Rhodopirellula baltica SH 1: one gene and its partner. The protein of the gene in region 2 interacts with the protein of the main gene of each other region in a pairwise test. Links are inferred from orthologs where the notes say so. Each region holds a gene or a part of one and is shown on either strand. Other genes may lie near its edges.

Region 1 (7,326 bases), 900 kb from region 2 along the record:
GGCACGCGCCGTATCAATGGCTGGTTGATTGGGTGCCGGGTTACGATGCGTTTCGCTACCCGGCGAAGTGGTTGCCTTTGGTCGCATTCGCTTTGGCGATGCTGGCTGCACAGGGTGGACAATGTCTCTTCAATGGATTGATTCGCGAATCGTCCCATTCAAACGAGTTTTCGAACGGCCTGCTGACAAAACGCCGAGCAGTTTGGATCTGGCTTTTCTCGACGCTGGGATTGGTCCTTTCCAGCATCGCGGTGTGGTTCGCGATGGCATCCATGAAGTCAGCGCCGGTTGATGTGGTATGGGGACCGTTTCAATCGGAGACCGCTTGGTATGGATGGTTGATCGGTACCGCTCATGTTTGGATTTTTACCACGATCATTCTTTCGATGAGCGTCGAATGGAAACGTCCGATCAATCGGCAAAAGCTGGCTTGGGCATGGGTCGTTCTGATCGCGAGTGACTTGATGATTGCTCATTGGAATTTGGTTCCGACCATCAACCGGAATGCTGAACGTGCCGCCTGGCACGAACTCGATCACTCCGAATCCGCAACACTCGATGCAGCACGCTGGATTCGAACAGCGGGTGAAGGTGAGTATCCCGCGAAGTGGGCGACCACGTCAGATCGGCAACGATTGTTGGCCATGGAAGTTCATGATCGTCGCCGATGGTATGGTCGTTGGCATATGGTCGAGGACGAAGCGGTATTCAACAGCGTCGTCTCGATCAGGCCTTGGGCGATCGATCAGTTTTGGGATGCGACCGGCCAGCAGTCCACACCGATCAATTGGCAACAAACGGCGTCATGGCTGGGCGTTGGAGGATCGCGAACGTCGAATGGGCAGAGCCACGTTTGGCCGACTCGAGATTTGCGATTTCATCGTCACGATCAAGTGGTGACGGAGGGCGAGATTCCTTGGCCGAAGCGAATCGAGATGGCTTCGGATTCAGGAGACCAAGTTGATGCGATCGCGGTTGACTCGACCGCCGTTTCGGAAGGAAGGTTAGAAGACACCTTTGTATCGCGGCGAATTTACCAGGACGGTGGCTGGCGAGCGGAGTTTCGGTCGCAAGACACCGCGGTCGAACCAGTTCCGTTGACGGTGTTTTCTGCCGACGGTGTGGCGCAAGGCGTGTGGTGTCCGCCCGGTACTTGGACTATCCGTTGGATCTATCAACCCCGGGGGCACAGGGGTGCGGTGATCGTCTGGATTTGCGGATGGTTGATGTTGCTAGTGGCCTCAATTTGGTCGGTCACGCGAGCGAAGCATGGGCCATTCAGCCGGGTCCGAGAATTGGAACGAGCCAAGTGATTGACCCTACCAGTGGTCTATTCCTCGTCGAAGAACAATTCGTCCGCTGGATTCCAGCGAATGTTTTTCATCGCATCGATTGAAAGTCGGCCCTGGTTGCGTTGAGGGTCGCAAGTCGGCTGAACCACTTCGTTCGGGTTTTCCTGCATGTCAAATCGTTCGCCATCGGAAAGTTGCAACACGGGGCATGCATAGCCTTCAACCGGTCGGCGAATCACGTCCGCCCATTTTCCGTTTGCCAGTTCGACTCGACTTCCCAGAGGAAACAACGACTTAGTGCGCAACAAGGCATGAATGACCTGAGGGTCAAAGCTTCCATAGCGAGCTTGATGCAGAATGAATCCCAACGCATCGTGTGGCACCAACGCTTTTCGAAAACCCGTTCCGAGTGTCAAACGAAGATAGGTATCGCAAACGTTGAGAATGCGAGCGTAGATATGAATCCGTTTACCTTCCAAACCAAACGGATAACCTTCACCGTTGTATTGTTCGTGGACTTGTTCGATCGCCAACAGAACCGAGTGAGGGATGTCAGAAACTTCGCGAAGACTATTCGCTGAGATGACCGGGTGTTTGCGATACTCCCATGTTTCCTCTTCCGAAAACGCACCACGTCCAGGGACGCTGTATGCGGGATCCATGGAATACAAACCGATGTCATGAAGCAAACCGGCCATGCCGATTTCCAACACCGAGGGACCGTCCAAATCAAGTTCGGTTCCAATGGCCATGCCCAACACACCCAGCTTCACGCTGCGGTCGGTCAGTGACATTTCGGTGTTGCAGGCGACGACTTCGCCAATCGTTTGATCGTGGTCGTCCACCATCGCGGAAGCGAATGCGCCAGATAAATCCGACAACGCTTCGACGGTTTGCATCTTGCGTTCGGTCAGTGCCAAACGGATCTCTTCGAACTTACTGCGAGCCATTTTGACGTGGCCTTGCAATGTCCGCCGTCGTGTAAGGTCAATGGGTTCGTGATGACGATTGACCAAAGCGTCTTTCAACGGCACTCCCTTGATCCATTTGGTTGGATCACGTCCGGGAGCATGCGACGCATCTTTTTCTCGTGTGCTTTTAGGCTTCGCTTTGGCCGCGCCCGATTTGCCGCGGTTGCTCAGTACATCGGCTTCTTCAGCATTGACGGTCAGTTCTTCGATGCCGCGTTCCCGCAGACCATCGATGACTTCATTGGTGATGCGCGTACCAGTGCCGAGTAGCAATCGGCCCATTTCGTCTTCGATCGGTGTACGACAAATCGCACCGACCTGAAGATCGTCGACTGGAACAAGAACAGTGTTCGTACTGTCGTTCGCGTTAGAGGTAGTTGAAATCATATTGTGCCCAGTTCATTTTTTGCTCCGGCGTGGAGTACGATCGAACGAGTCCAAATTCAATGCTGCCCGTGCATGCGGCCCCACCCGATACTCCAAATCTAGGTTTCAAAGTGAGCTTAGGCCGGAGTCTTCCGCGAATTTTATGAAACACTCCTTGAGCCCGTCCGTGGATTTGGCCGTCGTTGGCGGGGGAATTGTCGGCCTCGCCACCGCGATGACCTGGTTGCAAACCCGTCCTGGTCAGCGCGTGACGGTGCTAGAAACGGAGTCTCGGGTCGGCCAACACCAGAGCGGCCACAACTCCGGCGTCATCCATTCGGGCATCTACTATCAGCCCGGAAGTGAGAAAGCTTTGTTGTGCCGGGAGGGCAAAAGCAAACTCGAAGCATTCTGCGATGAATACCGGATTCGCTGGGAAAAATGCGGAAAAGTCGTCGTTGCAACAGACCGTAGCGAACTGAGTTCGTTGGAAAGAATCATTGATCGAGCGGAACGCAACGGAGTTGAATTTCGACGAATCACAACGGACGAATTACGGAAACTCGAGCCTGCTGTTGCGGGTGTTGATGCGATCGTGGTTCCCGAAACAGGCATCGTGGATTATGGGTCGGTTTGCGACGCTTATCGGCATCGCATCGAAGAAATGGGTGGGAGCGTCCAGTTGGGTTTTCAGGTCCAACGATTGGATGCGGATGACACGGGCGTTCGTTTGGCGGGTGTTGATCACAATCAATCAGTTGGGAAGTTCGATATTCGAGCTCGTTCGGCGATTGTTTGCGCGGGACTGCACAGCGACGCGTTGGTTCGGCAGGGTGACTCCGTTGCCTCCGATTCAGATTCCGCGAATACATCGTCTGAGGAAGTCCGAATCATTCCTTTTCGGGGCGAATATTATGAGCTGCGGCCCGAACGGCGCGGTTTGTGTCGAAATCTGATCTATCCGGTTCCCGATCCCGCGTTCCCATTCCTTGGAGTGCATTTCACTCGGATGATCGATGGAAACGTTGAGTGTGGTCCCAATGCGGTGCTGGCTCTCGCCCGTGAAGGTTACCGATGGCGTGACATCGATGTTCGATATCTGCAACGAACATTGGGGTACAGCGGTTTTCGTCGGTTGATTCAGAAGCATTGGCGGAAAGGCCTCGGCGAAATGAATCGTTCGCTACGAAAGTCCGCTTTCGTGACCGCACTTCAGAAGCTCATCCCTGAACTGCGTGCCTCGGATTTGATTCCCGCCCGAGCCGGAGTTCGGGCTCAAGCGGTGCGAGCCAACGGTGAATTGGTCGATGACTTCTTGTTCCGATCAACGCCCAAAGTCACTCACGTGTTGAACGCACCCAGCCCCGCGGCAACGGCGTCGCTGGCGATTGCACGGCGGGTGATCGAACAGCATCAGAACCTGAACCCCAATTCATAGAACGTCGGTTTTGATCGCGGTTGCTCACGCGCTGCGGTAGGTCGGTTCTGGACGACCGGGACGAAAGCTGTCTAGTTGAGTTGTTTCGGTCTCGGCATTCAAACGAGACGCCACCGATTGGACAACCTGCTGAACTTCTTCGGTCAAAGATTCCGGCGCCAGGCGAACTCGAGCGTTGATGATCGCTTTTGCCGTTGGAGTGTTTGTGCCAGAGGCAATCGACAAAACAGTTTGCGAATCGCTGTCGATCAAGTTTGCAACGCTGACTGGTTGATCATCCGCTTCGTTGTCGCTGCAGAGCACCTTCAAGTGTCCCGGTTCGGCACCCAGTGACAGCAAACGTTGTCGCAGTTCATCGACCAATCCCACGCTGAGTTCATCGAGTGCAAACGCGTGCTCGCTTTTGAAGTTCACCGTTGCGTTGAGCCAACCAAGTTCGGCTTCGCCGTCGGCGTACACGTCATAGTCAACTTCCATCATTGAATCACGAGGTGCCGCGTTGCCTTGAAAGGCTTCGTACAAAACATCCAAATTCTCGCCGGTCTTGGCTGACAACGGGATGACTTTGCGACCTGGGTACTGCTCGTTCAATTGTTCCTTGAGCGATTGCACGTCTTCCTCGGACAATTCATCGATGCGGTTGAGCAGGATGATCTCGGACTCTTCGAGTTGCTTGCGAAAGATGTATTCGGCTTTCTCAGAAAATCCTCCGCCAACACCCGAAAGAATCTTCTTTCCATGATTGGGTTTTAGAACCACGGCATAGGGACGATGCACAAACTTTTCGCCCAAACGTTCCATCATTGGGACCGCGATGGTTGCGATCAAGTCAGTGCAGCTTCCAACCGGTTCTGCGAGAACCACATCGGGGCGTTGTCGGTTTTCGAATTCTTCCATCGCATCGGTCAAACCATCGAAGTTGCAACAGAAACAAGATCCGGCAACTTCGTTGACCTCCAACCCTTGGCTTTTGAGCAATTGCGTGTCGACCAAACCGGCAGCTTGATCGTTCGTCACGATGCAAACGTGCTTGCCTTCGGCTTGCAACTGTTTCGCCAGTCGTGCGATGAGCGTGGTTTTGCCGGCTCCCAAAAAACCGCCGATCATGATGAATTCAATGGGCTGGGGCATCGGTGAGTCTCAACGGTTGAAGATGAACAGAAACCACGTCGGAACGCCGGTAGCAGCGAATTCCATGACTCAGACATTCTGACGAACGTCAGAACGTCAGTCAATCATCGGGCCCATGTCGAGTTTGCAGCAACCGAGGTTCAATGCGGTTTGTTTCGACTTCCCACGACTGGGCAGCATGCCTTCTTTCAGCGAGTAATAGATGAACTTCCCTTCCCGCTGGGTCTGCACCAAATCGGCGTGAAAGAGGACTCGCAAGTGGTGCGAGACGGTGCCGATTTCTTGTTCCACCAAGATGGCCAGGTCAGAAACACTCAGCGGGCCGCCTTGCAAAGCACGCACGATTTGCAGACGCAACGGGTCGCCGAGTGCCTTCAAGTAGCCCGCACACTGCATCTCATTCGGTTCGGGTGGTGGAGTGGTCATGGACGAATTGTAGGAGAAAACGTCATGGGTGACATTCGCACGTCATGATCATTCGATCGTGGAAATTGCTGACCTGTGAATTAGAGTGAGTTCATGTCCCCCCCGGCAGGAACGTCGCTCTTGGAAGAACCCGTCGACCAAGACTTTGACGAGCAAATCGACCAATCGACGCCTTCGCATCGCGGTGCTTTGGAAGGATTGTTTGCGCTGGCATGTCCGCTGCTATTGATCCTTGCCGTCGCATTGAATCCGCTGGATCAATCCGACTCGACTCCGGCCGGTTCGGCCGGTGCTGGTTTGACGATGGAGGTGGCTTTGAAACTGCTGTTGTCGGGCGCGGTTGGCTCAGTTGCCTTGTTGGGTTGGATACTTTGCCCGGCGGTTCGCCAACGCCTCATGAAATTCCCAGGTTGGATTTTGGTGGCGCTGGGTGGCGTCTTTGTCGTGACCAGCACGGTGGCTTTTGGTCCTGCTGCAACCGTGTCTCGAGCCGCGGCGATGATCAGTTGTGTATACATCGTCTTCATTGCGGTGACGCTGCAGTTCTTGACGCTACGACAAACGCTTCAGTGCGTGCTGGTCGGTTTGGTGCTGCATCTGATGGCGGCGTGGTGTTTGTACCTGGGCGGTGGCGAGACGGCGGTCTATCAAGAAGAATTGGGGCAGTCTCTTATCATCGAGCGCATGGGCAGCACGGCGCACCCCAACTCACTCGGGCGCATTGGTGCCTTGGCAATTCTGGTTTGTTTAGGACTTTGGCGAACGAGAAACCGTCCGCTCACTCCTATCCTGATCGCAACGATGGGATTCGTTTTCGTGATCTCAAGCGCGACAATGTTTGAATCAATGAGTCGAACCGCGGTGGTTTCGTGTGCCGCATCCGTGTTGGCTGTGATGATTGATCGGTTGGCCAATCGTCGCGGGTTGGCAATGGGTTTGTGCGTTGTGATGGGGATCTGTTTGTTGATGCTGGCGGTTGGATTGTTGTCGGAGGGTTCCGATGTCGGCAGCCGCGTGGTCGCCGTTGGCACCAAGACCGGTGACGTGAATGAACTGACTTCAGCCACCGGGCGAACGGAGATATGGGCGGAAGCGATTCGCTTCATCGCTCAGCGACCGCTGACCGGATGGGGGCTCAATAGCGCGCCGTTGTTGCTGGAAGATTTTTCATATCACACGCACAATCTGTTGTTGCACGCGATTTTTTCGGCGGGAATCTTTGCCGGTATCTGTGTCTCGGTGCTGGTCGCGTGGACGGTGTATCACGCGTTCACGGTCGTCGACCCTATGTTCCGTGGAATCGCGGCCTACATCTGTGTCTCGGGGCTGTTTGAAGACACCGCGTTTGAAACATTCCCATTCGCGTCGACGCTGTTATGGTTGCTGGTGTTGCTCGCCGCATCGGTCGAGATGCCGCGATCGGACGAATCGGACAATGTCTTGTCAGATCAATTGGCCAGCGACCTCACCCGATGAGATCGCGAATCACGTGGGCTTCTTCGACACCGGTGAGTCGTTGACTGAGCCCCCGGAACTTGAACGTGAACCGTTCGTGATCGATTCCCAACAGGTTCAACACGGTTGCGTTCAGATCGCGGATGTGGACCGGATTTTCAACGATGTTGTAGGAGAACTCATCCGTCGTTCCATAGTCAAAACCAGCTTTCACGCCGCCGCCGGCCATCCAAGTTGTGAAGCAACG
Region 2 (7,336 bases):
CAATCGAAGCGGAAAAGATTCGCCGACTGACTCCCGATGTGAACTTGTTGTTGCGTTTGGCAACGACCGGAGCCTCCAGCCGAATCAACCTGTCGGCGAAGTTCGGTTGCCCCATGCACGAAGCGCTGGAACTATTGGCAACGGCAAAAGCCAAAGGCCTGAAAGTCCGCGGGTTCTCGTTCCATGTCGGCAGTCAGTGCCTCAACCCACAAGACTATGTCGAAGTGCTCCGCAGCGTTCGCGAAGTCTGGGACGAAGCCACCAAAGCCGGACACCACTTGGAAGTCCTCGACATCGGTGGCGGTTTCCCCGCTCCGTATCGCGAAGACGCGCCTTCAATCGAAGCCTTTGGCGAAGTCATCACCAACGGACTGCGAGAGATCTTCGGCGACTTGCCGATTCGTTTGATCGCCGAACCAGGCCGCGGGTTGTGCACCGAAAGCGTGACCCTGATCACTCGCGTGATCGGGAAGAGCCGTCGATGGGAATTGCCTTGGTTCTTCCTCGACGATGGCATCTACGGATCGTTCTCGGGCAAGATCTTCGACCACACGGACTTCCCGTTGCTGGTCGAAAACGATGGCTCACGAGAGACCGTTCCTTGCGTGGTCGCCGGTCCAACCTGCGACTCCACCGATATCGTTTCGCGTGATCAGTGGCTTCCTGATTTGGAAGTCGGTGAATTGGTCTTGGTTCCATCGATGGGTGCTTACGCTGCCGCCAGCGCATCGCCTTTCAATGGATTGCCGATGGCCAACAGCGTCGCAATCGACTGACGGACGACACGCCGATGGGATTGATCGCCGCCGTCCTGGCCTATTTGCTTCTCACGATCGCGATCGGGTTGCTCGCAGCCCGACGCGTCGGCAATGCGCAGGACTTCATGGTCGCGGGACGCTCGCTTCCGCTTTACATGAACTTCGCTTGCGTCTTCGCAACTTGGTTTGGTGCCGAGACCGTGCTTTCGGTTTCGGCCACCTTTGCCGGGCAAGGACTGCGTGCCATCCCGGGCGACCCGTTTGGGTTTTCGATCTGCTTGGTGCTCGTTGCGTTGTTCTTTGCACGAGCCTTCTATCGGATGGACTTGTTGACGATCGGCGATTTCTATCGCAAACGCTACGGACGCTCGATCGAGGTTTTGACGTCCGTTGTGATTTCCGCATCGTATCTGGGCTGGGCCGCAGCTCAGCTCACCGCACTTGGTTTGGTGATTTCGGTCCTTGGCAAAGGCATCGGCTACGAAACATTGACCATCAACAACGGCATCGTGATCGGTTTCACCATCGTCGCCTTTTACACGGTGATGGGCGGCATGTGGTCGGTGGCTTTGACCGACATGATTCAAACGTTCGTGATCATCATCGGTCTGTTGGTGGTGTCGGTGTACATGGCTCATGCGGCCGGCGGTGTATCCGTTGTCATCGAGTCCGCTCGCGAATCGGGGCGTCTGCAGGTCTTTCCCGACTGGGGGCAATCCGGTCAGTGGTGGATCTACATTGGCGGATTCCTGACCGCGGCCCTGGGTTCGATCCCGCAACAGGATGTCTTTCAGCGTGTCACCAGCGCGAAAGACGAACGCACCGCCATGACGGGAACCTTGCTGGGTGGGATGTTCTACTGCATGTTCGCATTTGTCCCGATGTTCATCGCGTACGCGGCGGTCGTGATCGATCCGGATCACTTGCAACAATTCAACAGCGACGACCTCCGCGAAGTCCAGCGAACACTTCCGCACGCGGTCATACAGTCCACCCCGTTCTGGGTGCAAACGGTTTTTCTAGGTGCTCTGGTCTCGGCGATTCTATCTACCGCCAGTGGCACGTTGCTCGCACCGAGCAGCCTGATCGTCGAAAACGTCATCCGTCCGTTTCGGTCCGACCTCGACGACAAAAACATGTTGCGGTGGCTGCGAATCGTCTTGCTGATGTTTGGTGCATTGGCGTTGCACCAAGCCTTGACCAGCAACAACACGATGTACGAAATGATCCAGCAGGCGTACAGCGTGCCGCTCGTTGGTGCCCTGGTTCCCTTGGCCGTTGGGCTCTATTGGAAACGAGCGACCACTCGGGGAGCGATGGCGTCGATCGTGTCCGGCGTGGCAACCTGGTTGGCGTTCGAATACATGTTGCCCGAATTCCTGATCCCCTCGCAACTGATGGGGCTCGCCGCCAGCTTTCTCGCAATGGTGGTCGTTTCGCTGCTGGACAAATTTGAAAACATTCGGCCTGATGCTGTGCAGCGTTGACTTGCTGATCGCGTGTGTTCGCCATTTTTGCGAACGGGTTCACGACTCGCTTTGTTCCAAAGCATCGGCGGGAACGTCAGGTACAACCTGACCTACGGTTTAGGGGACTTCACCGCTCGTGCTGCTGCACGATATCGAGATGGACTTCTCGCATTGGCAACCAGAAGTCGTTCTTCATCTTCGGGTCGTTGGAACGCACGACGTTCAAACTGATTTGCAGTTTTTTGAGTGCCGTGTCGAATTGGCTTTTCGTGCACGCCAATCGCTCGATCGCACGCTTGCGAAGCGGCCCGGTGTAATCCGCTTCCAAACGAATCAGCTCAAAGATTTCTTGGCAGAGGACATCCAATTCGTGGACGGGCTGGTACGCCTCGGCATAATGCACTTCACGAAAGTGCTGCATTTCCATCAACACCGCGTCCCCGCCGCGCACCTTCCCGTAGAAAACTTCCGCGGGATAGGTTTGCGGGATGCGAGTCTTCCAATCCCAGACGGCCGTCACCTTGGGGCTCCAACCGCCCGCCTTGGGTTTGTCTTCCGACAAATCGGTGTTGTCCCACAACGACGGGTACGGCGAGTTCTTGCTGCCGAAGACGGTGCAGACCTTGCTCTTCAGCACAAACTTATAAGCCTGTCCAAACGTCTTGATCATGGGATCGCCTCTCGAATCAATCGACGCGCTGCGTGATCTCGATCAAGTGGTAGCCGAACTGAGTTTTGACGGGGCCGTGAACCTTGCCCAGTTCACCGCTGAATACCACTTCGTCAAACTCTTTAACCATTTGGCCAGGGCTGAACGTTCCCAACGCTCCACCGGACTTGCCGGACGGGCAGGAGGAAAACTCCGCGGCGATGGCACCGAAATCCTGTCCTTTTTCGATCTGATCTTTCAGATCCTGACAGGCTTCTTCGGTTTCAACGAGAATATGTCGTGCACTTGCAGTGGCCATGATGTCTCTTGGGTTGTGTTCCGTCGTGGGGTGGTAAGGGGCCCGGCGGAGGTCGAAAGTCGCTCGCCAGCTTCGGCCACCATGGTGGCTTGCCCGCTGCAGTTCGAAAACCCCTGCTGAAGACGCCTTTCAGGGCGAACCGTTTGTCGGACGACGGAATCTTCGCCGAAGTGCGTTCGCACCAGTTTCCACGACGCCACCGGGCCTAACGGCCATCGGCTCATTGCTGCAGCTTGATAAAGTGGTGTGCCCCGCTGCTGCTTCCCGCCTGCTTGCAGCATGGTTTCGATATGGGATAGGTTCGAATGCCGCGAGACCATCCATCGGAGCGAAAGAGTGGCGGGCTCGATGAAATCCCGTCCCAAGCGGATTCAACGCAGCCTCTTTCCCGACTCGCGAAAAGATTCCTTGGTTCCTGCCCACGCCGTCTCACCCGATCGACACCATGATTTCCCGACTTGTTTTTCAACCACTCCTGATCAGCCTTGTCACACTCCTGACCTCGCAGGGACTCTCCTCCGCGAAAGAGTGGTCCGTGCCGGTGGCGGGCAACGCGTTCCGCACTCAGCCTGAACCCGGCGGTCGGTCGATGCGACGCGGTGGCTCCCTACGACTCCGCGATTCGAGCGAAGTCCACTCCGTCTACTTTCACGTCGATGACGCTCACACGCTCGAGCTAGGACTGAAAGGCAACGCGAGCGATCACCCCGCGACAATCCTCGCGACCGTCGAGGAAACCAAGCTCTCCTGTGATCTGCAACCAGGATCCGCCAAGACCTACCCGCTCGGCGAAATTCAGGTCGAGAATGCGGGCTACGTTCGGGTCGACCTGCAACTCGCGCCGGCAGCCGGGGGCAACCCTTCTGGATCCACACAAATCACGGATCTGGTGGTGACATCCGACGACGCCGACCTGCAACTCGACTATGTACAAACGAACGATGGCAACATGTTCTATTGGGGACGCCGAGGTCCATCAGTCCACCTCTCCTACCGATTACCACGAGGCACGGATCTGACCTACGCCTACAGCGAGATCATGGTCCCCGTCGGCGAAGACCAAATGGGCACCTACTTCATGGCCAACGGTTTTGGCGAAGGCTACTTCGGCATGCAGGTCAACAGCCCCACCGAACGCAAAGTCCTGTTCTCCATCTGGAGTCCTTTCCGCACGGACAACCCCAACGAGATTCCTGACGAAGACCGAGTCGAGACGCTTGCAAAAGGCGACGGTGTGATCGCCAAGGACTTTGGCAACGAAGGATCCGGCGGGCAAAGCTTCTTTGTCTACCCATGGGAAGCCGGCAAGACATACCGTTTCCTGACCGAAGTCAAACCCGATGGCGATGGCAACACGCTGTACACATCTTGGTTCGGTGATAAGGCGAAGAACGAATGGCGTTTGGTAGCGACCTTCCGACGCCCCAAGACGGACAAGCACCTCACCGGCTTCCACTCCTTCCTCGAAAACTTCTCAGCAGAACAAGGCCATCTGGAACGATCGGCTCACTACGGCAACCAATGGGTCTGCGATGTGAACGGCAAGTGGCACGAAATCACGCGAGCCAAATTCACGGGTGACAACACTGCTCGCGGTCGTCATCGACTGGACTATGCCGGCGGAAGCCAAGACGAACACTTTTTCTTGAAGAACTGTGGCTTCTTCTCGGAGACCGTTGATCTGGATCAAACTTTCGAACGAAAGTCCACCGCAGGCCAGCAGCCTGAAATCAACTGGGATCAGTTGCCACGCTGATCCATCGCAACGCCACTCTCGTAGAGGACGACGCAAAGAATCCCACGCATGGGTCGTGCGACCGGACTCGCGGCCTCGTCCACTACCATTCAAACAAGAATCACTCATGGATGAAATCGTCTATCACGACCGATACACCGGCGAAGACCGCATCGAAAAAGTGTATGGCGACAAGGCATTGCGATGGACGTACGGCACCATTGCCGGACGTCTTTCGCTTTCGCTGGTCGTGAAACGAACGTTGTTCTCGCACTGGTACGGTTGGCGAATGGACCAACCGAAAACACGCGAGAAGATCGCTCCGTTCATCAAGGAGTATGAACTGGACTCGGATGAGTTTGTCCGCGACGTGGACGAGTTTGCCAATTTCAACGAGTTCTTTTTTCGAAAGCTGAAACCGGAAGCTCGTCCGATTGATGCGGCTGCCGACTCGGTGGTCTTCCCCGCCGACGGCCGTCACCTTTGCATTCCCGACCTATCAAAATGCGAAGGGCTGTTTGTCAAAGGCGAGATGTTTGATCTGCCAACGCTCCTGCAAGATTCCGCCCTCGCCGACCGCTATGCGAGCGGCAGCCTGCTGCTTTCGCGGTTGTGCCCGGTCGACTATCACCGCTTTCACTTTCCCGCCGCCGGTGTCCCCGGTGAGAGCCGTCTGATCAACGGTCCACTCTATTCCGTTAATCCAATTGCCTTGCGTCAGAACATTCACATTCTGACCAGCAACAAACGCTGCCTCACGCAGCTCGAAACGGAATCTTTCGGAACAGTGCTATTGCTTGAAATCGGCGCCACCTGCGTGGGCAGCATCCAACAGAGTTACTCGCCCGGTGAAACCATCTCCAAGGGCGACGAAAAAGGCTACTTCCGATTCGGTGGTTCCTCGACCATGGTTTTGTTCGAACCCGGCCGCATCCAATTCGACGCGGACCTCATTGAAAACTCTCGCCAACATCGCGAACTCTACGCTCGCATGGGCGACCATTTGGGGAATCGACCTGCCAATTCCATCTGAGCCAAATTTTCAATTTTGATGTCCCGATTCGTGTTCTCGGTTCGTCACCCTCACAAATGACGTGGCTATGTTGCCACTGTCGAACCCGAAACCTTCGTTTGAAAGAACACCGATGCCAAAATTCATGTTTGTTTATCGCGGCGGCTGCGACGAGATGGAAAACGCCTCTCCGGACGAGATGCAAAAAGTCATGCAACGGTGGATGGACTGGATCCAAGACGGGATGAAAGCCGGTTGGTTGCTTGATGGTGGCGACGGACTGAAACCCGAAGGCGCAACCGTCAATCCGGATCTGTCCGTCACGGATGGGCCGTTCACCGAGTCGAAAGAATTGGTTGGTGGCTACTCGATGGTTCAAGCCGAGAATCTCGCCGCCGCAGTGGAACTGGCCAAGACGTCACCGATCATCCATCACAAAGGTGCCATCGAAGTTCGCGAATTGGCGAATGTGGGCCAGCCCGAAGAAGCATGACCGATTCAAGCGGCCATTTGGTCGAGCACTTTTTTCGGCACGAGTCCGCCCATTTGATTGCGGTGCTGACTCGTGCCTTTGGGATCCGTCGAATCAACTTGATCGAAGACATGGTTCAGGTCGCCATGCTAGAGGCGATGAACGCGTGGAAGCAAGGCGGAGTGCCTGACAATCCAACTGCGTGGATCCATCGCGCCACCAAGAACCGAATCCTGGATGCATTGCGCCGCGAAAAGACGTTGGCACAAGCGATCTCTTTGGCGGGACCATCGCTGGACGTCCAAGAGGACACCGTGGATCACTGGCTAAGCGAAGAACAATTGCCCGACAGCTTGCTGCGGATGATGTTTGTTTGCTGTCACCCAACTCTGAACCGTGAGACGCAGATCGCGCTGACGCTGAAAACACTTTGTGGCTTTGGGTACGCCGAAATCGCTGCCGGATTGTTGCTGCCACTCGAGACGATCAAAAAACGAATCGCTCGTGCCAAACGTTCACTCTGCGAAGCCAATGTCGCGGTGGAATTGCCCAGCCCTGACGAGATTGCACAGCGCCGCGGCGTCGTTCACGATGTGCTGTATCTGATGTTCAATGAGGGACACAACACCTCACACGGATCCCAGCCCATCCGAGATGACATTTGCGAAGAAGCAGCAAGACTGTGTCATCTGCTGAGCGAAAGCGAACATGGCTCGCGCGCCACGAAAGCTCTGCTGGCACTGATGCTGTTTCAAGCAGCCCGCTTGGAATCACGAACCGACGAACAAGGCAACGTGATTCTCCTGGAGGACCAAGACCGTTCGAAATGGGATCGGCGACTGATCACCATCGCGCAACATGAGCTGGCTGGCTCGAAGATTGATTCGCCGACTACGTACCACTGGGAAGCAGCCATCGCGAT

The links.
Region 1: the proteins of RB_RS17320 (region 2) and lhgO interact in binary tests that used the Escherichia coli proteins (3 or more experiments, as listed by UniProt). The link is inferred for Rhodopirellula baltica SH 1 from one-to-one orthologs.

The regions. Positions count from the first base shown.
Region 1 is NC_005027.1:5,425,108-5,432,433, reverse strand. Bases 2,092-4,929 are described here. They hold lhgO (L-2-hydroxyglutarate oxidase), read left to right. Parts: upstream 2,092-2,792; coding sequence 2,793-4,067; downstream 4,068-4,929. Other genes in these bases: RB_RS20700 (GTP-binding protein), read right to left, coding at 4,092-4,929; RB_RS20710 (HD-GYP domain-containing protein), read right to left, coding at 2,092-2,650. Also shown: RB_RS20715 (YfhO family protein), read left to right, coding at 1-1,313; more of RB_RS20710, read right to left, coding at 1,331-2,091; more of RB_RS20700, read right to left, coding at 4,930-5,198; RB_RS20695 (ArsR/SmtB family transcription factor), read right to left, coding at 5,295-5,624; RB_RS20690 (O-antigen ligase family protein), read left to right, coding at 5,718-7,100; RB_RS20685 (DUF1501 domain-containing protein), read right to left, coding at 7,090-7,326. UniProt on the Escherichia coli protein: Catalyzes the dehydrogenation of L-2-hydroxyglutarate (L2HG) to alpha-ketoglutarate and couples to the respiratory chain by feeding electrons from the reaction into the membrane quinone pool.
Region 2 is NC_005027.1:4,521,200-4,528,535, forward strand. Bases 1,555-4,402 are described here. They hold RB_RS17320 (peptidylprolyl isomerase), read right to left. Parts: upstream 3,196-4,402; coding sequence 2,914-3,195; downstream 1,555-2,913. Other genes in these bases: RB_RS17310 (sodium:solute symporter family protein), read left to right, coding at 1,555-2,245; RB_RS17315 (AlkZ-related protein), read right to left, coding at 2,355-2,897; RB_RS17325 (DUF3472 domain-containing protein), read left to right, coding at 3,641-4,402. Also shown: RB_RS17305 (type III PLP-dependent enzyme), read left to right, coding at 1-776; more of RB_RS17310, read left to right, coding at 791-1,554; more of RB_RS17325, read left to right, coding at 4,403-4,951; RB_RS17330 (phosphatidylserine decarboxylase), read left to right, coding at 5,058-5,963; RB_RS17335 (YciI family protein), read left to right, coding at 6,076-6,435; RB_RS17340 (RNA polymerase sigma factor), read left to right, coding at 6,432-7,336. UniProt on the Escherichia coli protein: PPIases accelerate the folding of proteins. It prefers amino acid residues with hydrophobic side chains like leucine and phenylalanine in the P1 position of the peptides substrates.